DNA from 4 places in the Allobosea sp. NPDC055353 genome. Region 1 is predicted to be linked to each of the others. Evidence: predicted binding sites of a transcription regulator. Region 1 holds the regulator's gene; each other region holds the start of a gene.
What was found. Region 1 encodes LexA, which represses DNA repair genes until DNA is damaged. Its sites were predicted from a motif close to TGTTCNNNNTGTGTTCNG; they were not measured.
Positions count from the first base shown of each region.

Region 1 (6,011 bases):
CGGCGTTGCTCATGGGAGGAAACTCCGGCCGGGCGGCGTGGCCGTCCGGGGCAAGACAGGAAAGGGCGCAGGTTGAGACATGACAACCGGCGCGCGCCCTGTAACATGGCTTGGCCGGAAAGGTTAAGCGGTCAAATCGCAGCGCCGGCAGGGGAGGCGGGCGATGCAGCCGGCGCCGCCGGGGCAGGGGCAGGAACGAGGCCGGCGCGGGGCGCGCGCCGATGCCTTGCCGGCTCGCCTCGATGTCCCGGCCTCGCTGGCGGCAAGTCTCCGATTCCTGCTTCGGCAGCTTTGGCTTCAGCTCCGGCAAGGCTTCGCGCTCGAGGCCGAAAGGCGGCGCCCCTTCCTCTGGCTGCCCATCGCGATGGGCGTCGGCATCCTGCTCTATTTCGCAGCCGATCGTGAGCCGGCATTATGGGCGCCGCTCCTTGGCGTGGCCCTGAGCGGCACGGCTGCTTTCATCCTGCGCCTGCGCCGCTTCGCCGCGATGGCCTGCCTCGCCGCGGCCGCTGCCTTCGCCGGCTTCGCCGCCGGGGTCTGGCGCACGGCCGATATCGCGGCGCCGATGCTGGAGCGGCCGCGGATCGGCAAGCTCTCCGGCTTCGTCGAGAGCGTCGAGGCCCGCGACAAGGGCGCGCGGCTCGTGCTGCTGGTGACGGAGATCGCCAATGTGCCGGCTGACCAGCGTCCGAAGCGCGTCCGCGTCAACATCCGGCAGGGTTCCGTGGCGCCGGGCGATCATATCGTCGCGACCGCGCGCCTGCTGCCGCCGCCCGGGCCGGCGCGGGCCGGCGGCTATGATTTCGGCCGCGATGCCTTTTTCCGCGGGATCGGCGCCGTCGGGAGCATCTCCGGCAAGATCACGCTGGTGCCGCCGCCCTCACCGATGCCGACACGCCTGGCGATCGACGTGATGATCGACCGTGCGCGCAACACGCTGACACGGCGCATCGCCGAGGTCGGAGGCGGGCAGGGCGGGGCGGTCGCCGCCGCGCTCGTCACCGGCAAGCGCGGCCTCATCACCGAAGCGACGAACAACGACCTGCGCGCTGCGGGGATCTATCACATCGTCTCGATATCCGGCCTGCACATGGTGCTCGCCGCCGGCACGATCTTCTGGCTGGTCCGGGCGCTGCTGGTCCTGTCGCAGACGGTCGCCCTGCATTGGCCGGTCAAGAAGATCGCGGCGGCGGCGGCGATGCTCGGCGCGACCGCCTATTGCATCTTTTCCGGGGGCGATGTCGCGACCGAGCGCTCGCTGATCATGACGCTGGTCATGCTCGGTGCGATCCTGGTCGACCGCGCCGCGCTCAGCATGCGCAATCTGGCGCTCGCCGCCATGATCGTGCTGCTGCGCGAGCCGGAGGCGCTGCTCGGGCCGAGCTTCCAGATGTCCTTCGGTGCGGTCGCGGCGCTGATCGCCTTCGCGGAACGCTGGGAAGGGCGAAGCCGCACCGAGCCGCCGCGCGTGTTGCCCTGGCCGCTCGGAGCCGTTTGGACGGCCGCGCTCGGCATCCTCGTCACCACCATGCTGGCCACCGCCGCGACCGCGCCCTTCGGCGCCTATCATTTCCAGACCTTCAATCCCTTCGGCCTGCTCGGCAACGCCATGGCGCTGCCCTTCGTCTCGCTCTTCGTCATGCCGGCGGCGGTGTTCGGCGTGCTCGCCTATCCCTTCGGATTGGACTGGCCGGCCTGGGCCTTGATGGGGCTCGCCTCCGACGTCGTGCTGAAGGTCGCGCATTGGGTCGCGACCATCGACCATTCCACCGTGACGGTGGCGGCTTTCGGCTCAGGCGTGCTCGCCTGCTTCGCGCTGACACTGCTCTGGCTGACACTCTGGACCACGGCCTGGCGCTGGCTTGCGGCCTTGCCGCTGGTCTTCGGCGTCGCGTTCGCCGGCAGGCCGGACCGGCCGGAGATCCTGATCGAGCGCGACGGCTCGGGACTGGCCGTGCGCGGCCTTGACGGCCGCCTCATCATCGCGGGCAAGCCCAGCCGCTTCGTCCTGCAGCAATGGCTCGCCGCCGATGGCGACAGCCGCTCGCCCGACGATCCGACATTGCGCGCCGGTATCGCCTGTGACCGGCTGGCATGCGTCGTGCAGACCGCTGACAAGCGCACGGTCTCCTATACGCGCGAGCGGCTCGCCATCATCGAGGATTGCCAGCGCGCCGACCTCGTCGTCACCGCCATTCCCTGGGGCGGCGCCTGCAAGGCGAGGCTGGTCGAGCGCATGACGCTATCGCGCGATGGCGCGACCTCGCTCTACCGAACGGCATCGGGGTGGAGCAGCCATATCGCGGAGCAGTCCGGCAGCGAGCGGCCCTGGAGCCGCCGGCGCGAGCAGCGCCCGACGGAGCCAGGCACGCGCTCCGCCAATCAGTCGGTCACCATGCAGCCCGCACCGGCCGCCGACAACGAAGCCGAGGCTGACACCGAACGCCTTCAGTAGCGCCGCATCAGGTTGACCAGCCGTCCCTGGATCTTGACCCGATCGGGGCCGAGCACGCGGGTCTCGTAGGCCGGGTTCGCGGCTTCGAGCGCGATCGAGGAGCCGCGCTTGCGCAGGCGCTTCAGCGTCGCTTCCTCGTCGTCGATCAACGCGACGACGATATCGCCGGTATTGGCCGTGTCCTGCCTGCGGATGACGACAGTGTCGCCGTCGAGAATGCCGGCCTCGACCATCGAATCGCCGCGTACTTCCAGCGCGTAATGCTCGCCGGAGCCGAGCATGTCCGGCGGCAGCGAAACGGTATGGCTGCGGCTCTGGATCGCCGAGATCGGCGTGCCCGCCGCGATGCGGCCCATCACCGGGATGGCGATGGAATGCCGGCTGTCATCCTCGGCAGGACGCGGCTTGGCCACGCTGGGCTGTGAGCCCAGGCCGCCCTGGACGATGGCGGGGCTGAAGCGGGGCCGCGCCTGCGGCGCGCCGAGCCCGTCCGGCATCTTGATGACTTCGAGCGCGCGCGCCCGGTTCGGCAGGCGGCGGATGAAGCCGCGCTCCTCCAGCGCCATGATCAGGCGGTGAATGCCGGATTTCGAGCGCAGGTCGAGCGCATCCTTCATCTCGTCGAAGGAGGGCGGGACGCCACTTTCGCGCAAGCGTTCCTGGATGAAGCGCAGGAGTTCGTGTTGCTTGCGTGTCAGCATGGTCGCCGCCAGCCCCTCAATGCGCAGATTCGAAACAAAGCACGAACACCATACGCGTTCTGCTTGTGTTCCGCAAGCTGCTACCGCAGCGGCAGGATCCGGCAGGCATCGCCCCTCTTGGCGGGGGCCGCATGTGCCGGCCGGATCGTCAGCGCCTGCGCCCGCGCCAAAGTGCCGAGCATCGATGAATCCTGCCGGCCGAAGGGATTCGCAACCCAGCCATCCGGCGTCAGCGCGAGCTCCGAGCGCAGATAATCCTCGCGCTCGTCATTGCCGGGCATGTCGCGGCCGAGAATGGCGGGGATGCTGCGGTCGCGATCGGCATCGGCCATGCCGAGCAGTGCCTCGATCAAGGGCAATACGAAGAGATGGCCGCAGACGATCGAGGAGACCGGGTTGCCCGGCAGGCCGACCACGACCATCCGGCCGATTCGCCCGGTCATCATCGGCTTGCCCGGCCGCATCGCGATCTTCCAGAAGCCGAGGGCCATGCCGGCCCGCGTCAGGGCTTCCTGCACGAGGTCATGGGCGCCGACCGAGGCGCCGCCCAGCGTGATCAGCACGTCGGCATCGGCCTCGCGCGCCTGTGCGATCTTGGCGGCGAGATCGGCGTGGTCGTCGCGGGCGATGCCGAGATCGAGCACGGTGCCCCCGGCCTTCTCGACCAGCGCGGCGAGCGAGAACGAGTTCGAGGCAATGATCTGGTCGCGGCCGACCGGCTCGCCCGGCGCCACCAGCTCGTCGCCGGTCGCAAGGATCGCAACGCGCGGCTTGCGCCGGACGGGCAAGGTCGGATGCCCCATCGCGGCGGCCAGGCCGAGCGCTGCGCTGTCGAGCACGCGCCCGGCTTGCAGCAGGACGTCGCCTTCGTGGAAATCGAGCCCCGCCGCGCGCAGAAACTTGCCCTTGGCCGGTGGTACGCGCACGCGGATAACCGGGCTGCCGACGCCGTCCGCATCCTCCTGCATCAGGATGGTGTCGGCTCCCTCAGGCATCGGCGCGCCCGTGAAAATGCGCACCGCTTGTCCCGGCCCGACCGATCCATCGAAGGCCCGGCCGGCAGCGGATTCGCCGATCACCGTGAGCGAGACGCCTTCCGCCATCTCGTCGCCGCGCACGGCGTAGCCGTCCATGGCGGAATTGGCGAAGGGAGGCTGTGTCCGCAGCGCCTTGACCTCCCCGGCCAGCACCCGCCAGGCGCATTGCGCCAGCGGCAGGGTTTCCGCTCCCGTCGGCCCCGGAATGCTGTCGAGCAGCGCCTTGCGCGCGACGGGGACCGGGGTGAGCGCCATCAGAGCTGCTTAGCCTCGTAATCGCCGGACTGGCCGCCGGATTTATGCAGCAGGCGGATATTCTCGATCCGCATTGCCCGGTCGACGGCCTTGACCATGTCGTAGACGGTGAGGCAGGCGATGGAGACGGCGGTGAGCGCCTCCATTTCGACCCCGGTCTGGCCCTTCATCTTGACCTCGGCACGCACCCGCACCCCCGGCAAGGCCTCGTCGATCTCAAGGTCGAGGGCGATCTTGCTGAGCAGCAGCGGGTGGCAGAGTGGGATGAGCTCATGCGTGCGCTTCGCCGCCATGATGCCGGCGAGGCGCGCAGTGCCAAGCACGTCGCCCTTCTTGGCGTTGCCGTCGCGGACGATCGCGATCGTCTCCGGCGCCATCACCACCTGACCTTCGGCGATCGCCATGCGGGTCGTCTCGGCCTTGCCGCCGACATCGACCATATGCGCCTGGCCTTGGGCGTCGAGATGGCTGAGCCGGCTCACGCCGCGACGGCCTTGCCGGTGAGCAGCGCCTGCGTCGCGGCGGTGACGTCGGCCTGTCGCATCAGGCTCTCGCCGACGAGGAAGCTGTTGACGCCGATCCGGTTGAGGCGGGCGATGTCCTCATGCGTGAAGATGCCGCTCTCGCTGATCACGATCCGCTCACTCGGCACGCGCGGCGCCAAGCGCTCGGTCACCGCGATATCAACATTGAAGCTGCGCAGGTCGCGGTTGTTGATGCCGAGCAGGCGGCTTTCAAGCTTCAGCGCCCGGTCGAGCTCGGCATCGTCATGGACCTCAACGAGGACATCCATGCCGAGCTCTTGTGCGGTCTCGTTCAGCGCCCTGGCGGTGGCGTCGTCGACGCCGGCCATGATGATCAGGATGCAGTCGGCGCCCCAGGAACGGGCCTCGTAGACCTGATAGGGCTCGTAGAGGAAATCCTTGCGCAAAGCCGGCAGGCCGGCGGCCTCGCGTGCCTCTGTCAGGAATTCCGGCCGGCCCTGGAAGGAGGGCGCATCGGTCAGCACCGAGAGGCAGGCCGCACCGCCGGCCGCATAGGCGCGGGCGAGCGAAGGCGGATCGAAATCGGCACGGATCAGGCCCTTGGACGGGCTCGCCTTCTTGATCTCGGCGATCAGCGCCGGAGTGCCCTGCGCGAGCTTGCCGGCCAGTGCATCGGCGAAGCCGCGCGGCTTGGAGGCTGCGCGGGCGAGCCGCTCGATCTCGGCCTGCGACACCGCGGCTTTCGCCGCCGCGATCTCCTGGCGCTTATAGACTTCGATCTTGGCGAGGATATCGGTCATGCCGGCCTCACGCGTTCGAGGCTTTGACGAGCGCGGCGAGCACCGCCTTGGCCTTGCCGGAATCGAGCGCGGCCGTCGCCTGGGCGAAGCCGTCCTTCAGATCCTTGGCCTTGCCGGCAACCAGCAGCGCCGCAGCCGCATTGAAGGCGGCGATATCACGGAAGCCGGTCTTTTCGCCGGCAAGCACGGCATTGAGCGCTGCCGCATTCTCCTCCGGCGTGCCGCCACGCAGGACTTCCGGTTTGGCGGGCTCGAGGCCGACATCCGCGGGGCTGATC
Region 1 is NZ_JBSHMC010000001.1:2,135,292-2,141,302, forward strand. Features, by position in the region: gene gltX (glutamate--tRNA ligase) at 1-13, opposite strand, end outside; gene ACWIEX_RS09825 (ComEC/Rec2 family competence protein) at 164-2,455, shown strand; gene lexA (transcriptional repressor LexA) at 2,449-3,156, opposite strand; gene ACWIEX_RS09835 (molybdopterin molybdotransferase MoeA) at 3,237-4,448, opposite strand; gene moaC (cyclic pyranopterin monophosphate synthase MoaC) at 4,448-4,930, opposite strand; gene trpC (indole-3-glycerol phosphate synthase TrpC) at 4,927-5,733, opposite strand; gene trpD (anthranilate phosphoribosyltransferase) at 5,741-6,011, opposite strand, start outside.

Region 2 (6,011 bases), on a different contig from region 1:
CGTGACGGAGCGCGAAACCCTTCGCTGCGGTTGATTCCCGCGCGCCTTCGCGCGAGGGAGAAAGTCTTCGCAGTTTTCAGGTCGGTTTCATGCGTCTTCTCTTCCTCGGTGACATCGTCGGCCGCCCCGGCCGGATTGCGGTTCAGGAGCGGCTGCCGGCCCTACGAGAGGAGTGGAAGCTCGACTGCGTCGTCATCAACGGCGAGAATTCCGCCGGCGGCTTCGGCATCACCGAGGCGATCTGCGACGAGATCCTCGCCGCCGGCGCCGATGTCGTCACGCTCGGCAACCATTCCTGGGACCAGCGCGAGGCCCTCGTCTTCATCACCCGGCAGGACCGCCTGATCCGCCCGGCGAACTATCCGCCCGGCACGCCCGGCCGCGGCGCCACCGTGATCGAAGCCCGCAACGGCGCCCGCGTCCTCGTCGTCAACGTCATGGGCCGGCTATTCATGGACGCGCTCGACGATCCCTTCGCCGCGATGGAGCGCGAGCTCTCCGCCTGCCCGCTGGGAGAAGTCGCCGACGCCGTCATCGTCGACGTCCATGCCGAGGCGACCAGCGAGAAGCAGGCGATGGGCTATTTCCTCGACGGCCGCGCCAGCCTCGTCGTCGGGACGCACACCCATGCGCCGACCTCGGACACGCGCATCCTGCCCGGCGGCACCGCGTATCAATCCGATGCCGGCATGTGCGGCGACTATGATTCCGTGCTCGGCATGCAGAAGGACGAGCCGATCCGCCGCTTCCTGCAGAAGGTGCCGGGCGCCCGCCTCGAGCCGGCGACCGGCGAAGGCACGCTCTCCGGCGTCGCCGTCGATATCGACGATGCCACCGGTCTGGCGAAGGCGGTCTGGGCCGTTCGCGTCGGCCCGCATCTCAGCCAGGCCGTGCCCGAAGCCTGGATTTCCTGACGCTTTCCAGCGCGCGCAACGCTTGCACGCGGGCGGAGCCGGCGCCTATAAGGCCCGGCTTCCAGCATTTCCGCCGCAACCTCTGAAGGTAACGAGCTCCCATGGCCGGCCATTCACAGTTCAAGAACATCATGCATCGCAAGGGCAAGCAGGATGCCGTGCGCTCAAAACTGTTCTCGAAACTGGCCCGCGAAATCACCGTCGCCGCCAAGCTGGGCATGCCGGACATCAACATGAACCCGCGCCTGCGCATGGCGGTGCTTGCCGCGCGCGCCGAGAACATGCCGAAGGACAACATCCAGCGCGCCATCAACAAGGCCGCCGGCGGCGAAGGCGACAACTATGACGAGGTCCGTTACGAGGGCTATGGCCCGGGCGGCGCCGCCGTCATCGTCGAGGCGCTGACCGACAACCGCAACCGCACGGCCTCCGCCGTTCGCTCCTACTTCACCAAGTCGGGCGGCGCGCTGGGCGAGAGCAACTCCGTGTCCTTCATGTTCAATCGCGTCGGCGAGATCAGCTATCCACTGGGCGCCGGCGACGCCGACACGGTGATGGAAGCGGCGATCGAGGCCGGCGCCGACGACGTGATCTCGGACGAGAACGGCCACACCATCCTCTGCGCCTTCGACGCCCTGAACGAGGTCTCCAAGGCGCTTGAAGCCGCACTCGGTGCTCCCGCCTCGGCGAAGCCCGTCTGGCGCCCGACGACGACGGCCCCGCTCGACGAGGAGAAGGCGGCATCGATGATGCGATTGATGGAAGCGCTCGACAACGACGACGACGTCCAGAACGTCTTCGCCAATTTCGAGATCGCCGACGACATCATGGCCAAGCTCAGCGCCTGAGCACGACCTGCCCCCTCTCCCCTTGCGGGAGAGGGGTCGGGCGACGATTCCCGTCATTGCGAGTGCAGCGAAGCAATCCAGGGACCGTCAAGCTCTACGTCCCCTGGATTGCTTCGTCGCTTCGCTCCTCGCAATGACGGGAATCGTCGCCCGACCCCTCATCCGGCCCTTCGGGCCACCTTCTCCCGCAAGGGGAGAAGGGAAGAACCACCGCCTACCGCCCGATCACCGCGTCCCAGAGCGGCAGGCTGACCAGCGCGCTCAGGAAGATCACCAGATAGGCCCCGCGCCGGAACGTTTGTTCCGAAGCCAGCCGGAAACCATGCGTGCCGGCCCAGAGCCCGACGCCGTAGATCGCGAAAAGCGGCACCGCCATCATCAGGGCGCCACCGGTCAGGATGCCCTTCCACCACAGGACCGTGCCGCTGATCAGCGTCGAGACGCCGAAGAAGGCCTGCATGTTGGCCCGCGTCTTGTGCCGGTCGTTGCGCTGCGCACCCAGCCAGAACACCGCGAGCGGCATGCCCCCGATCGAGGCCATACCGTTGAACAGTCCCGACAGCGCGCCGACCCCGAGCGAAAGCGGGATCGTCGGCCGCCCGTGATAGCGCCAGCCCGAGGCCATCAGGCCCACTGCACTGAGCACGAGCAGGGCGAGCACCCAGCGCATCGTCTCGCGATCGAGCCAGATCAGCAGCCAGATGCCGGCCGGCAGGGCGAGCGTCGCGGTCAGCAGCAGCGGCAGGATTTCGCGCCATTCCGCCGTCTTGGCGCTGCGTGCCGCGATCGGCAGCGCGAAGGGCAGGTCGATGAACCAGATCAGGCCGAGCGCCGCGACCGGCCCGAGGATGACCGAGGCCAGCGGCATGAACACCATCGCGAAGCCGAAGCCGGTGAAGCCACGCACCAGCCCACCGAGCAGCGTTGCAGCCAGCAGGACGGCGATGCCATCAGCCGTGAGGCCCGGCATGAAGGAAGACAGGGTCAAGGACATCGCACCGGCTGAGGGAGAAAGATGCGGCGAACCATGCCTGCCGGTCGGCTGCAAGAACAACTTTCCTTTTTGATGCCATCGATCAGGGGAATTCATCCCGCTCCGTCCCGCTTCCCGTCTCGGCGCGGGACAAATCCGAAACATCCGCTAGGTTGAACCCGACATGGCACCCCCGATTCGCATCCTCGGCATCGATCCCGGCCTCCGGAAGACCGGCTGGGGCATCGTCGTCTCCGAAGGCAGCAAGCTCTCCTTCGTCGCCTGCGGCTGCATCGAGAGCGACGGCGCCCTGTCGCTCGGCCAGCGCCTGCGGCAATTGCACGAAGGCCTGAACAAGGTCCTCGCCGCGCATCGCCCGCACGAGGCCGCCGTGGAAGAGACCTTCATCAACCGCGACCCGCAATCGGCGCTGAAGCTCGGCCAGGCCCGCGGCATCGCGCTGGTCGTGCCGGCGCTCGCTGGGCTGGATGTCGCGGAATACGCCGCCAACCTCGTCAAGAAGACGGTGGTCGGCGTCGGCCATGCCGACAAGAAACAGGTCCAGGCGATGATCCGCGTGCTCCTGCCCAAGGCCGAGACCTCCTCGGCCGACGCGGCGGATGCACTCGCCGTCGCGATCTGCCATGCCCAGCATCGCGGCATGAGGGCACTGGTCGCGCAGATGAAGGCATCATGAGCCTCATGCTGCCGAGAGACATTTTTCGCGACACTCCCTCGCGCGGGTCATCCCGGACGGAGCGCAGCGAAGATCCGGGATCCATTCCGGAACCTCACCGAGACATGCTCCGGAATGGATCCCGGGTCTCCCTGCGGTCGCCCGGGATGACAGGCGGCGGAGAAAATCAATGATCGGCAAGCTCAAGGGCCTGATCGATTCCTATGGCGAGGACCATGTCATCATCGACGTGCAGGGCGTCGGCTATGTCGTGCAGTGTTCGGCGCGCACGCTCCAGCGCCTGCCCCAGCCGGGCGAGGCCGCCGCGCTCTCGATCGAAACCCATGTCCGCGAGGATGCGATCCGCCTCTACGGCTTCATGTCCGATGTCGAGCGCGACTGGTTCCGCCTGATGCAGGTCGTGCAGGGCGTCGGCGCCAAGGTTGCGCTCGCGATCCTCTCGACTCTCGATCCGGGCGGGCTCGCCACCGCCATCGCCACCAACGACAAGGCGGCGATCGCGCGCGCCCCCGGGGTCGGTCCCAAGCTCGCGCAACGCCTCTGCGCCGAGCTCAAGGACAAGGCCCCGGCCTTCGGCCATATCGATCCGGGCGTCGTGCAGCTCGCCGGCGCACTGGAGGACAGGAAACTGCCGCAGCCGATCGCCGACGCCGTGTCCGCGCTCGCCAATCTCGGCTATCCTCAGGCGCAGGCTGTAGCCGCCGTGGCGGCTGCCGCCAAGGCCGCCGGCGATGGTGCCGGCACCGCCCAGCTCATCAAGCTGGGCCTGAAGGAACTGGCGAAGTGAGCCAAGCGACCGACGAGCTTCAATTGCGCGTCGTCACCGACAAGACCGAGCTCTGCCGCATCATGCTGGCGAGCTGGGGCTCGCACAGCATGATGATCGGCCTGCATGTCTACGACGTCGCCGAGATCGATGCGCTCGGCCTGTTCGACAGCGCGGGCAAGACCGCCGCGCTGGCGAGCTGGACGGTGCGGGGCGACAGCGCCTATCTCTGCGCGCTCCACTCGCTGAAGCCGGGCGAAGGCGTCGCCATCCGGATGCTCGACGCCGTCATCTTCGCGGCACGCAAGGCCGGCGCCAAGAAGCTCAAGGCCATGCTGACCAATGACAACATGCCGGGCATGACCTTCTACCAGCGCCGCGGCTTCCGCCTTTCGGGGCTTTATCTCGAGGCGATCGACGCCTATCGCTCGGTCGTGCCTGGCATCATCAAGACGGGGTACAAGGACATTCCGATCCACGACGCCATCGAGCTGGAGATCGCGCTGTGAGCGAAGCGCGCAGAACGTATCCAAGATGGACCTACACATTGGAAAAGGCTCTCTTCCACGCTCTGTTTTTTGCCTTATGCGGACCAGTTGTGGCTTTCCTCGGCTATCTCTTACTTTCGGAAGTCATGTCGATTCCGCGCGTCGGTTTTTTCCCAGCCGTGGGTCAGGCCGCGAAAGCCGTTCAGCTGCTAGGGACCGCTTATCTTGTCATCGCCTTTGCTGTGATAGGCCCGCTGATGTTCACGACTGGCGCCGTTGTCGCGATGATATCGAGATATGTCCGTAATGAGCATGCGCTGACCGCACTGGGCTTTGCCGTAGCAACCGCCATGACCCTCGCTTTTTCCCGAATCACGGGTGTCCAGGAAGGCTCTCGCCTTCCTCTGGCATGGACAGGCCCTCTCGCAATCTGCGTGAGCGGCCTCACCGGAGGTCTGTTGACACGGCTCACCCGCAGCCTCCGCAGATGGAGCGATCGCTCCACCGCAGCAAGTTCGGAAGCATTGCAATGAGCGACCCCAAGCGCTCCGGCCTGATGACGGCCGAACGCCGCGACGACGACAGCGAAACCTCGCTGCGGCCGCTCTCGCTCGCCGATTTCACCGGCCAGGCGGCGGCGCGCGCCAATCTCCAGGTCTTCATCAACGCCGCCAAGAGCCGTGGCGACGCGCTCGACCATGTCCTCTTCGTCGGCCCGCCCGGCCTCGGCAAGACGACGCTGGCGCAGATCGTGTCGCGCGAGCTCGGCGTCAATTTCCGCTCGACCTCGGGCCCGGTCATCGCCAAGGCCGGCGACCTCGCCGCCCAACTCACCAATCTCGAAGAGCGCGACGTGCTCTTCATCGACGAGATCCACCGCCTCAACCCGGCCGTCGAGGAAATCCTCTATCCGGCGATGGAGGATTACCAGCTCGACCTGATCATCGGCGAAGGCCCGGCCGCCCGCTCGGTCAAGATCGACCTGCCGAAGTTCACCCTCGTCGGCGCCACCACGCGCGCCGGCCTGCTGACCACGCCGCTGCGCGACCGCTTCGGCATCCCGATCCGCCTGCAATTCTACACGGTCGAGGAGTTACAGGGCATCGTCGCCCGCGGCGCCCGCGTGCTCGGCGTGCCGATGTCCGACGACGGCGCCAACGAGATCGCCAAGCGCTCCCGCGGCACGCCGCGCATCGCCGGGCGCCTGCTGCGCCGCGTCCGAGACTTCGCCATCGTCGATGGCGATCCGATCGTCACCCGCAAGGTCGCCGACAAGGCGCTCTCCCTGCTCGATGTCGACGCGATCGGCCTCGACCAGATGGACC
Region 2 is NZ_JBSHMC010000002.1:820,895-826,905, forward strand. Features, by position in the region: gene ACWIEX_RS17270 (5-formyltetrahydrofolate cyclo-ligase) at 1-34, shown strand, start outside; gene ACWIEX_RS17275 (TIGR00282 family metallophosphoesterase) at 90-914, shown strand; gene ACWIEX_RS17280 (YebC/PmpR family DNA-binding transcriptional regulator) at 1,016-1,762, shown strand; gene ACWIEX_RS17285 (TSUP family transporter) at 1,977-2,750, opposite strand; gene ruvC (crossover junction endodeoxyribonuclease RuvC) at 2,920-3,432, shown strand; gene ruvA (Holliday junction branch migration protein RuvA) at 3,602-4,219, shown strand; gene ACWIEX_RS17300 (GNAT family N-acetyltransferase) at 4,216-4,707, shown strand; gene ACWIEX_RS17305 (hypothetical protein) at 4,704-5,219, shown strand; gene ruvB (Holliday junction branch migration DNA helicase RuvB) at 5,216-6,011, shown strand, end outside.
Region 2: the regulator LexA is predicted to act here: its motif matches at 2,882-2,899, upstream of ruvC (crossover junction endodeoxyribonuclease RuvC).

Region 3 (6,011 bases), on a different contig from region 1:
ATGTCACGGCGGCCGCCGCCGCCCTTGCCGCCGAGCTGCTCGGAAGCCGCGCGCACCAATGCGACAGCGTCGAAGCGCTCGGTCATATCAGGCGTGACGCCGACGACGACACCGGCCTTGCCATCATCGGCGACGCCGACGATGGCGACAACGCCAGAGCCGACGCGGGCCTTGGCCTCGTCGGCGAGGCTCTTCAGGTCCTTCATCTCGATGCCGGTGACGGCGCGTGCCAAGAGCTTGGCACCGGCGATCTCCTGAATCGGGTCCTCGGCCGCGCCGCCGCCGCCCATGGCGAGCTTCTTGCGGGCCTCGGTCAGTTCGCGATCGAGCTTGCGGCGCTCCTCGATCAGCGCGGCCAGGCGGTTGCCGGCCTCGGCTGCGGGGACCTTGAGCAGGCTCGCGAGCCCGTCGAGCAGGCGCGATTCCTCGTTGAGGCGCAGGCGCGCGCCATTGCCGGTCATCGCTTCGAGACGACGCACGCCGGCTGCGACGGCGCCTTCGCCGACGATGCTGACGAGGCCGATATCGCCGGTGCGCGAGGCATGGGTGCCGCCGCAAAGCTCGACCGAATAGGCGCGGCCGGCCGGGTTCTTGCCCATCGCGACGACGCGGACCTCGTCACCGTATTTCTCGCCGAAGAGCGCGCGGGCGCCCGAGGCGATCGCCTCGTCGACGCTCATCAGGCGGGTCGTGACCGGCTCGTTCTGGAGGATGATCGCATTGGCGATCTCCTCGACCTCGCGCAACTCCTCGGCGCTGATCGGCTTCGGATGCGAGAAGTCGAAGCGCAGACGATCGGCCGAGACCAGCGAGCCCTTCTGCGCGACATGGTCGCCGAGGACGAGGCGCAGCGCCTCGTGCAGCAGATGCGTCGCCGAGTGGTTGGCGCGGATCGCGGAACGGCGCTCGTGGTCGACGACCAGTTCGACGGCGGCGCCGAGCTTCAGCTCGCCTTCCTTGACCGTGACGCTATGGGCGAAAACGTCGCCGAGCTTCTTCTGGACATCGGAGACCTCGACCACCGTGCCCGGCGCCTTGACCTGGCCGGCATCCCCGACCTGGCCGCCGGACTCGCCGTAGAACGGGGTCTGGTTGACCAGCATGAAGCCGCTCTCGCCGGCCTTCAGCGAGGGGACCTCGACATTGTCGCGGATCAGCGCGGTGACCACGCCCTCGGCGGTCTCGGTGTCGTAGCCCAAGAACTCGGTCGCGCCGACCTTGTCGCGCAGCGGGAACCAGAGCGTCTCGGTCGCGGCCTCGCCGGTGCCGGCCCAGGCGGCGCGCGCCTTGGCCTTCTGCTGCTGCATGGCGGCATCGAAGCCCTCGGTATCGACCGTGATCTCGCGGGCGCGCAGCGCATCCTGCGTCAGGTCAAGCGGGAAACCGTAGGTGTCGTAGAGCGTGAAGGCGACGTCGCCCTTGAGGCTCTGGCCGGCGCTCAGATCCTTCGAGGCGTCGTCGAGCAGGGTGAGGCCGCGCGCCAGCGTGGTGCGGAAGCGGGTCTCCTCCAGCTTCAGTGTCTCGGTGATCAGCGCCTCGGCACGCAGCAATTCGGGATAGGCGCGGCCCATCTCGCGGGTCAGCGCCGGGACGAGCTTGTGGAGCAGCGGCTCCTTGGCGCCGAGCAACTGCGCATGGCGCATGCCGCGACGCATGATCCGGCGCAGGACGTAACCGCGGCCTTCATTCGACGGCAGCACGCCATCGGCGATCAGGAAGGCCGAGCAGCGCAGATGGTCGGCGATGACGCGGTGGCTCGCCTTCATCGGCCCGTCCGGATCGACCGAGGTCAGGTCGGCGATGGCCGTGATCAGGGCGCGGAACAGGTCGATATTGTAGTTGTCATGTGTGCCCTGGAGCACGGCCGCGATGCGCTCCAGCCCCATGCCGGTATCGATCGAGGGGCGGGGCAGGTCGGTGCGGATGCCGCCGGCCGCTTCCTCGTACTGCATGAACACGAGGTTCCAGATCTCGATGAAGCGATCGCCGTCTTCCTCGGCCGAGCCGGGCGGGCCGCCCCAGATATGGTCGCCGTGGTCGTAGAAGATCTCGGAGCAGGGACCGCACGGGCCGGTATCGCCCATCCGCCAGAAATTGTCCGAAGTCGCGATACGGATGATCTTGTCGTCGGTCAGGCCGGCGATCTTCTTCCAGAGCGCGTGCGCCTCGTCGTCCTCGGAATAGACGGTGACCGTGAGCTTCTCCCTGGGCAGGCCGAATTCGCGGGTGACCAGCGTCCAGGCGTGGTGGATCGCCTGTTCCTTGAAATAGTCGCCGAAGGAGAAGTTCCCCAGCATCTCGAAGAAGGTGTGATGGCGCGCCGTATAGCCGACATTGTCGAGGTCGTTGTGCTTGCCGCCAGCGCGGACGCATTTCTGGGCGGTGGTGGCGCGCGAATAGGGGCGCTTCTCCTGCCCGGTGAAGACGTTCTTGAATTGCACCATGCCTGAATTGGCGAACATCAGCGTCGGGTCGTTGCGCGGCACGAGCGGGCTCGACGGCACGATCTCGTGGCCCTGGGACTTGAAGTAGTCGAGGAAGGTCGACCGGATATCGTTGACGCCGCTCATCGCTCTTTTGCGCTCTGATCTTGGGCAGGAGGCCGGGCGCGCCCGGCAGGAAGGACCGGTTCTAGTCAGGCGGCTTGCCGCTGTCCAGAAAGCTTGACGCAGCGCACACCGGGCAAGGCCTTATCCGCAAACGAAAAGGGCGGCCCGAAGGCCGCCCGCGTCTTCGTCCTGGACGGTACAGGCTGTGATCAGGCCTCGCCTTCGTCGAGATCGTCCGCGGTCGGGTCCGCCTGATCGAGGATGCGGTCCGCGACGAGGCCGGAATTCTGCCGGATCGTGGCCTCGATCTTGGCGGCCAGGTCAGGGTTGTTCTTGAGGAAGGTCTTGGCGTTCTCGCGGCCCTGGCCGAGGCGCTGGCTGTCGAAGGAGAACCAGGCGCCCGCCTTCTCGACCATGCCGGCCTTGACGCCGAGATCGATCAATTCGCCGACCTTCGAGATGCCCTCGCCGAACATGATGTCGAACTCGACCTGCTTGAAGGGCGGCGCGACCTTGTTCTTGACGACCTTGACGCGGACCTGGTTGCCGGTCGCCTCGTCGCGCTCCTTCAGCGTCGAGACGCGGCGGATGTCGAGGCGCACGGAAGCGTAGAACTTGAGCGCGTTGCCGCCGGTGGTCGTCTCCGGCGAGCCGTACATCACGCCGATCTTCATGCGGATCTGGTTGATGAAGATGACCATGCAGTTCGAGCGCGAGATCGAGGCGGTGAGCTTGCGCAGGGCCTGGCTCATCAGGCGGGCCTGCAGGCCGGGCTGGACATCGCCCATCTCGCCCTCGATCTCGGCGCGGGGCGTGAGCGCGGCGACGGAGTCGATGACCAGCACGTCGATGGCGCCGGAGCGGACGAGGGTATCGGTGATCTCGAGCGCCTGCTCGCCGGTATCGGGCTGCGAGATCAGCAGGTCGTCGAGATTGACACCGAGCTTGCGGGCATAGACCGGATCGAGCGCATGCTCGGCATCGACGAAGGCGCAGACGCCACCCTTCTTCTGGGCCTCGGCGATGGTGTGCAGCGCCAGCGTGGTCTTGCCGGAGGATTCCGGTCCGTAGATCTCGACGATGCGGCCCTTGGGCAAGCCGCCGACACCGAGCGCGATGTCGAGCCCGAGCGAGCCCGTTGAAATGGTCTCGATCTCGATCGACGGCGCGTTCTTGCCGAGCCGCATGATCGAACCCTTGCCGAAGGCGCGTTCGATCTGGGAGAGCGCTGCATCGAGCGCCTTGGCCTTGTCCATCGAGGAGCCTTCCACGAGTTTGAGATTCGCCTGATTCACGGTTCGGGCTCCTTATGGCAGGGCGACGGGGACATCTCAATGCGTCTTGACATGAGGATGGTCATGCTTTGTTCTTGTTCACAAGTTCTTTTTTTGTTCTCGGTGTCAGTTTCTGTCAGGAGGGGTGTCAGGAGCTGTCACCGGGAGGGCGGCCGCAGCGGAATATGGCGCCCGGATTGTCCGGGCGCCGCCGGCCTCAGCCCATCGCCGCCTTCACGGTCTCGACGAGCTGCTTCATCGTGAAGGGCTTGGGCAGGAAGTGGAATTCCTCGCCTTCCGGCAGGTTCTTGCGGAAGGCCTCCTCGGCATAGCCGGAGACGAAGACGACCTTGGTTTCCGGGTTGCGCTTGCGGAGTTCGCCGAGCAGCGTCGGGCCGTCCATCTCCGGCATCACCACGTCGGAGACGACGAGGTCGATCTTGCCGTCGTTCTGCAGGAAGAGATCCAGCGCCTCGACGCCGGAGGCCGCTTCATGGACGGTATAGCCGCGCGAGACCAGCATGCGGGCGTTGAGCGCGCGCACCGCATCCTCGTCCTCGACCAGCAGGATGACGCCGGCGCCGGTATGATCGGCGGCGAGCTTCTTCGGCGCTTCCTTGGCCGCTGCCTCGGCGGCGATCTCCTCCGGGCTCGGGACGTGGCGCGGCAGGAAGATGCGGAAGTTCGTGCCCTTGCCGATGGTCGAGTCGACGAAGACATAGCCGCCGGTCTGCTTGACGATGCCGTAGACCATCGAAAGGCCGAGGCCGGTGCCCTTGCCGACCTCTTTGGTGGTGAAGAAGGGCTCGAAGATCTTGTCGAGATATTCCTGCGGGATGCCGGTGCCGCTGTCCTCGACCTCGAGCAGGACGTAGTCGTCGGCGGGCAGGGCGTCCTGACCGAAGGAGGCGCAGTCCTCGCGGGTGACGTTGCGGGTGCGCACCGCGAGCTTGCCGCCGTCGGGCATTGCGTCGCGGGCATTGACCGCGAGGTTGACGATGACCTGTTCGAGCTGGCCGAGATCGGCCTTGACCGGCCAGAGGTCGCGGCCCTGGCGGACGTCGAGCGTGACCTTGTCGGCGACGACGCGCTTCAGCATCAGCGAAAGATCGGAGAGCACCTCGCCGAGCTCCAGCACCTGCGGGCGCAGGGTCTGGCGGCGCGAGAAGGCGAGGAGCTGCCGGACCAGCGCCGCGGCGCGGTAGGCATTCTGCTTGATCTGCATGATGTCCGGGAAGGACGGGTCGGTCGGCCGGTGGCTCGCCAGCAGGAACTCGGAGGCGTTGATGATGACCTGCAGCACGTTGTTGAAGTCGTGCGCGATGCCGCCGGCGAGCTGGCCGACCGCCTGCATCTTGCCGGCCTGGTCCATGTTGTCGCGCAGCTTGCGCTCGGCCGTGGTCTCCAGGGCGTAGACGATGGCGCGTTCGCCGTCACCGCCTTCGGTGCCGGCGACGGGGGTGAGGTAGAGCTTGGCCGAGCGGCCATCCTCGCCGGCGAGCGCCAGATCCAGCGGGGCGCCACCCGAGCGCCCGGCGACCACCTCGGCCAGCGCCGCATCGAGGCCGGCACCGGAGGCGACGAGGTCGTAAATGGTCTGCGGCCGCAGGCCCGCCGGGATCAGGCGGGCGAAGGCGGCGTTGGAATGCAGGATGGCGCCGGCCTCGTCGATGGTGGCGATCGCCATCGGCGTCGAATGGAAGAAGCGGGCGAAGCGGACCTCGGCGTCGCTGCCGCCATCGGCGCCGGCCTCGCCCGCCGTGCGGTTGAGGACGAGGGTGCGCGAGGGGCCGGCGCGACCGTCCTGGCCGAAGGCGACCTGATGGTGCAGGCGCACGGGCAGGGGGGCGCCGTTGCGGCGCTTCAGGTCGACATCGAGCACCTCGACGCGGACATCGCCGGGCTGGCCGCGGATCGCCTGGAGCAGGGCGGCGGCGGAGGGCGTGCAGACATCGTCGAGATGCAGCCCGCCGGAGCCGAAGCGGGCAAGGTCGAAATCGAGCCAGCCTGAGAGCGTCGCGTTGAGATAGGAAATCTCGCCATCGGCATCGATCGAGATGAACCCGGCCGGCGCGTGGTCGAGATAGTCGATCGCGTGCTGGAGTTCCTGGAAGGCGTTTTCCTGGCGCTCGCGGTCGGGCGTGATGTCGGCGACCGACCAGAGCGTCGCGGTCGAGGCCTCGCGGCG
Region 3 is NZ_JBSHMC010000002.1:259,019-265,029, reverse strand. Features, by position in the region: gene alaS (alanine--tRNA ligase) at 1-2,570, opposite strand, end outside; gene recA (recombinase RecA) at 2,759-3,805, opposite strand; gene cckA (cell cycle histidine kinase CckA) at 4,041-6,011, opposite strand, start outside.
Region 3: the regulator LexA is predicted to act here: its motif matches at 3,928-3,945, upstream of recA (recombinase RecA).

Region 4 (6,011 bases), on a different contig from region 1:
ATGATCAACACGGTCGTGCGCCAGATCGCCTTCTATACCTTCGAGCGCAAGGTCCACGAGGCCCGCCGCGAGGGCGAATTGACGCCGGAAGGGCTCTGCGAGCTCTGGATGAGCGTACAGGCCGAGAGCCTCGGCCCGGCGATCCGGCTGTCGAGCGGATACGAGCCCTATTGGTGCTACATCCCGCACTTCATCCATTCGCCCTTCTACGTCTACGCCTATGCCTTCGGGGATTGCCTGGTGAACTCGCTCTACGGCGTCTACCAGAACGCCGCCGAGGGCTTCCAGGAGCGCTATTTCGCGCTGCTCTCGGCCGGCGGCAGCAAGCCTTATGGCGAGCTGCTGGCGCCCTTCGGGCTCGACGCGAAGGATCCGGGCTTCTGGCAGATCGGGCTCCGGATGATCGAAGGCATGATCATCGAGCTGGAAGGGATGGAGTGAGGGCGGCGACCGCCTCTTCCCTTCTCCCCTTGCGGGAGAAGGTGGCCCGAAGGGCCGGATGAGAGGTCGCTCTGCTCTATCCGCTCAGGAAAGGCAGAACTCCACGCTGTCTCTGGATCGCTTTGCTCCGCTCGCGATGACGAAGAAGGTCGCGAGACCCCTCATCCGTCAGCGCTTCGCGCTGCCACCTTCTCCCGCAAGGGGAGAAGGGAAGGGGCCTTGGGTATCGCGCTTCCCTAGAACTGCACCCTCAAGCCCACCAGCGAGACGTTCGCGGTGTAATCGGAGCCCTGCGCCGTCGAGTTCAGGCGCTCGTGGGTGAAGCTCGCGCGCACGGCGAAGGTGCGCGTCAGCTTGTATTCGAGCCGCGCGCCGACATTGGTGTAGTCCTCGCGCAGGCCCTGGCCGTCATATTCGGTGCGGCTGAAATTGGTGAAGCCGGTGACGGTGAGGTTGCGGCGCAAAGCATGCGCCACTTCCAGCGTCGCGCGCCGCACGGTCGTGCCGGAGGAACCGGCGATCGTGGTGTCGCCGAGCTCTGCACCGCCGCGCAGCGTGACCGTGGTCAATGGCGTCGGCGACCACAGCACCGCGGCATCGCCGACGAAGCCGCGCAGGTTCTTCAGGCGCGTATCCTCGTAATTGCGATCTTGATAGCCGCCCGAGACTTCGCCGGTGAGTTGCCGGCTGATCTCGAAGGTGGAGCCGACGCGTCCGGTCAGGCCGTTCGAGGAGCGCATGTAGCCGCTCGAATCGCTCTTCTCGTCGAATTCGCGCTGGTCGATCTCGGCCTGGACGAAGGGCTTGAAGCCGGGTGTGACCTCGTAGGCGGCGCGCAGGCGCAGGCCGTACTGCGTCTGGTTGCGGTCCTTCTGCGACAGGATCGCGCCGTTGGAGAGACGAGCGTCCTCGTAGTCGCTGCGGTCGACCGATCCGCGCAAGGTCAATTGCAGCCGGTTGATGTCGTGGCTGATGCCGGCCGAGCCACCATACTGGTAGATCTGCGGGCGGCCGGTCACGTCGGCGGTCAGGTCCGGCGAGCCCGGCCGCTGCGTGTCGAGCCTGAGCCGCGATTCCAGCAGGATGCGGGTGTCGCGGGTCACATCGAGCCGCAGGTCGAGATTGCCCTCGGCATCCGGCCGTGACGCATCCTTGTTGCGGAAGAATTCGAGATAGCCGCCGCGCAGCTGGCCCTTGAGCTCATGGACGTTCCAGTCGGACTGGATCGCCAGCTCGCCCTCGTGCCGGCTATAGGCCGAGCCCTTGGTGCCCGGCGCCGACGTGCGCTGCGGATTGGTGTCGTAGCCGATCGAGTTGGTGATCGCGGGGCGCAAGGTGATCGAGCCGATCCGGATGCCGAGCGCGGCGTAAGGGTCTTCCTCGCTTGCGGTGCGGCGCCGGGGTGGCGGTGGCGCGGGAGGCGGAGGCGGAGGCAGTACCGAGACAGCCGGCTGAGGCGGCCGGAACTGGCGTTGGGTGACGCCGCGCAGTGTCGGCGCCTGGATCGGCTGGCTGGCGCGCGGTGGCTGCCGCCCCGAAACCGCCGACCCCTGCCGCTGGACCAGCCCGGCGGGATCGCGGACGGCTTCCGGCTCGGCGGTGGTGGGCGTCAGATCGGGCTGCGGAGCTGCGGGCTGCTGCGCGACGTAAGCCGGCGTGCCGGTCCTGAGATTGCCGCGCGGCATCTGCTGCGCCTGCGCCGTCGAGCAGGCGAGCGCCAGCGCGGCCAGGGCCGTGCCGGACAGAAGCAGGGTCGTCGCGCGGCCGGACACGGGCGTCGCAGGGCTCCAGAAGACGGGGCGCGCGGATTTCGCGCATGGTTAATGGAGTTAGAACGAACAGGGTTAAGGAGCCGTCAACGCTGGCCGGGCCTGTCGGCAGACGGTGGAAATGGCTGGCGCGGCCGTGCTACAGCGCGGGCCATGACAGCCGATATCCGCGACTCCGCCCTCCGCACCATCGCCACCGAGCGCGCCGGGCTCGACGCCCTTCACGCTGCGTTGGCGGACGGGCTGGGCGGACCCTTCGCCGCGGCCGTTGCGATGATCCGCGGTTCGAGCGGGCGGGTGATCGTCTCCGGAATGGGCAAGTCAGGCCATGTCGGGCGCAAGCTCACGGCAACGCTGGCCTCGACCGGCACGCCCGCGCATTTCGTCCATCCGGCGGAGGCGAGCCATGGCGATCTCGGCATGGTCCAGCCCGAGGACGTGGTGATCGCGCTGTCCTGGTCGGGCGAGGCGGTCGAGCTGGCCGCGCTCGTCGGCTATACCCGCCGCTTCCGCGTCGGGCTGATCGCCATCACGGCCAATGCCGAGAGCACATTGGGGAAGGAGGCGGATATCGCGCTCGTCCTGCCCAAGGCGACGGAGGCCTGCCCGAATGGGCTCGCGCCGACCACCTCGACGACGATGCAGATGGCGCTCGGCGATGCGCTGGCGGTGGCGCTGCTGGAGGCCCGCGGCTTTTCGCGGCAGGATTTCTTCGTCTACCACCCTGGCGGCAAGCTCGGTGCGCAGCTCAAGACCGTCGAAAGCATCATGCATCGCGGCGCCGACCTGCCGCTGATCGGGCTCGACACGCTGCTGCCGGACGTGATCGCGATGATTTCGGAGAAGGGCTTTGGCTGCGCCGTGGTGATGGACCTGGACGGCAAGCTCGCCGGTGTCGTCACCGATGGCGATCTGCGGCGCAAGACGGCGATGGCCGGCGGCGCCTCGCTCCGGGCGCGCGACATCATGTCGGCCAATCCGCGCCGTGTCGGGCTCGATACCCTCGCGGTCGAGGCGCTGGAGCTGGTCAATCGCAGCCGGATCACGGCGCTGATCGTGGTCGATGCCGAAGATCGTCCGGCCGGGCTCGTCCATGTCCACGACCTGCTGGCGATGGGCGTGGCTTAACCCTTACACCACCATCAGATCGCAACGCTTTTCCAGATTCGCGGGGAACCCTCTCCCGGAGGGAGAGGGCAGGGTGAGGGGACGGCCGTTAGACGTTTTGGCTAAGCTCCAACCGCAGTGCCTGTTGGGGCAGTGCTCAACTGGTCCATGGGCCGACACCTCACCCCTACCCCTCTCCTTACAGGAGAGGGGTTCCCCGCGTTTCCTTGCGTCCTCTCTTGCCGGGTGCTTGTTGCTTCCTATCTAAAGCTCTAGAAGCTATAGATTTTGGAGGATGTCATGACCACAATCGCCACGCTCGAACGCGTGATGCCGATCGGCGCGCTGGCCGATCGCACCGGGGTCAAGGTCGAGACCATCCGCTATTACGAGCAGGTCGGTCTGCTGCCGCCGCCGGAGCGCTCCGAGGGCAATCAGCGTCGCTATGGCCGGCGCCATGCCGAGCGCCTCGCCTTCATCAAGCATGCGCGCGATCTCGGCTTCGCGGTCGAGAATATCCGCACCCTTCTGAAGCTCTCGGATACGCCGGGCATGGCTTGCGACGAGGCGCATGCGATTTCGGTCGCCCATCTCGACGAGGTCCGCGACAAGATCGCGAAATTGCGCTCGCTGGAGAAGGAATTGGAGCGGATCGCCACGACCTGCTCGGGCGGCGTCGCGGCTTGCGATTGCGCGATCATCGAGGCCTTGGCCGATCATGGGCAGTGCGACCACGCTCATCATTGAGGCGCGCGGGCAGATCGGAAATCTGCCTTGCCTCTCGTCTCCGGGCTGAAAAGGCTTAAATAGGATTCCTGCCGGGCGGCTTTTGCGCTGCTCTGCCACGCAATCCGGGAGGGCGCGATGACGACATGGCCCATGCCGCAGGGGGACGGACTCCGAAAAGGGAACAAAACCCGATTCTGCCGGAGTCAGCGATTCGGCCCCGCTTCGTTCCAGACTCGTTCTTATCGAGCCTCTATCTGAGGCCTGTATAACCCCGTCCACGCTCCCGCCCGCATGGGCGGGCGAGAAGATCGGCTCCTTCGCCTTGCTTCCTTTCCGTTCGCTGCCGCCCGCCGCCCGCGCCAATAGCGTCACGGCCGTGCTGGGCCCGACCAATACCGGTAAGACCCATCTCGCCATCGAGCGCATGGTCGCCCATCCCACCGGGATGATCGGCCTGCCGCTCCGGCTGCTCGCGCGCGAGGTCTACCAGCGCGTGGTCGACAAGGTCGGCCCCGAGGCCGTCGCGCTGGTCACCGGCGAGGAGAAGATCAAGCCGGAGAGGCCGCGCTTCTGGGTCTGCACGGTCGAGGCGATGCCGCGCGACCTCGCGGTCGATTTCGTCGCGATCGACGAGATCCAGCTCGCTTCCGATCTCGACCGCGGCCATGTCTTCACCGACCGCCTGCTGAATCGGCGTGGCAGGGCCGAGACCATGCTGATCGGCGCCGCGACGATGCGTCCGCTGATCGAGCAGCTCATGCCGGGCGTGAATGTCGTTACCCGCCCGCGCCTGTCGCAGATCACTTTCGCCGGCGACCGCAAGATCACGCGCCTGCCGCCGCGCTCGGCCATCGTCGCCTTCTCGGTCGAGGAGGTCTATGCCATCGCGGAGCTGATCCGCCGGCAGAAGGGCGGAGCGGCCGTGGTGCTGGGCGCGCTCTCGCCCCGCACCCGCAACGCCCAGGTCGAGATCTACCAGTCTGGCGACGTCGATTATCTCGTCGCGACCGATGCGATCGGCATGGGGCTCAATCTCGACGTCAATCACATCGCCTTCGCCGCGGACAAGAAGTTCGACGGGCACCATTACCGCAAGCTCCACCCCGCCGAATTCGGCCAGATCGCCGGGCGCGCTGGCCGGCATCTGCGCGACGGCACCTTCGGCACCAGCGGGCGCTGCCCGCCTTTTGAGGCGGAACTGGTCGAGGCGATCGAGAATCACCGCTTCGAGCCGATCCGCCAGATGCAGTGGCGTAATTCCGATCTCGACCTGCGCTCGATCGCGGGTCTTCTGGATACGCTGAACCTCCAGCCCTCCGAGCAGGGGCTGACGCGCGCTCTGATCGCAGAGGACATGTCGACGCTGGAAATCCTGGCGAAGGACCCGGATATCGCACGCCTGGCACAGGGGCGCGCGGCGGTCGAGCGGCTTTGGGAGGTCTGCGGTCTGCCGGATTACCGCAAGATTTCGCCGATGCAGCATGCCGATCTCGCCACGACGCTGTACCTCAGGCTGATGCGCCATGGCCGGCTCGATGCCGACTGGTATGCGGCGCAATTGGCCGCGCTCGACCGCATGGATGGCGAGATCGACACGCTCTCGGCGCGGATCGCGCAGGTCCGGACCTGGACCTTCGTCGCCAACCGTCCTGACTGGTTGCCTGATCCAGAGCATTGGCAGGGCATGGCGCGTCTTGTAGAGGACAAGCTGTCCGATGCTCTGCACGAGCGTCTGGCCCACCGATTTGTCGATCGGCGCACCAGTGTCCTGATGCGCCGCTTGCGGGAGAATGCGATGTTGGAGGCTGAGGTCACCGCGACGGGCGACGTGCTCGTCGAGGGCCAGCATGTGGGGATGCTGCAGGGCTTCCGCTTTACGGCGGATCCGAAGGCCGGGGGGCCGGAGGTCAAGGCCCTGAACCTGGCGGCGATGAAGGCGCTCGGCTCCGAGATCGAGGCGAGGGC
Region 4 is NZ_JBSHMC010000002.1:1,480,839-1,486,849, reverse strand. Features, by position in the region: gene ACWIEX_RS20375 (M3 family oligoendopeptidase) at 1-441, shown strand, start outside; gene ACWIEX_RS20370 (outer membrane beta-barrel protein) at 678-2,213, opposite strand; gene ACWIEX_RS20365 (KpsF/GutQ family sugar-phosphate isomerase) at 2,364-3,338, shown strand; gene ACWIEX_RS20360 (MerR family transcriptional regulator) at 3,645-4,064, shown strand; gene ACWIEX_RS20355 (helicase-related protein) at 4,369-6,011, shown strand, end outside.
Region 4: the regulator LexA is predicted to act here: its motif matches at 4,270-4,287, upstream of ACWIEX_RS20355 (helicase-related protein).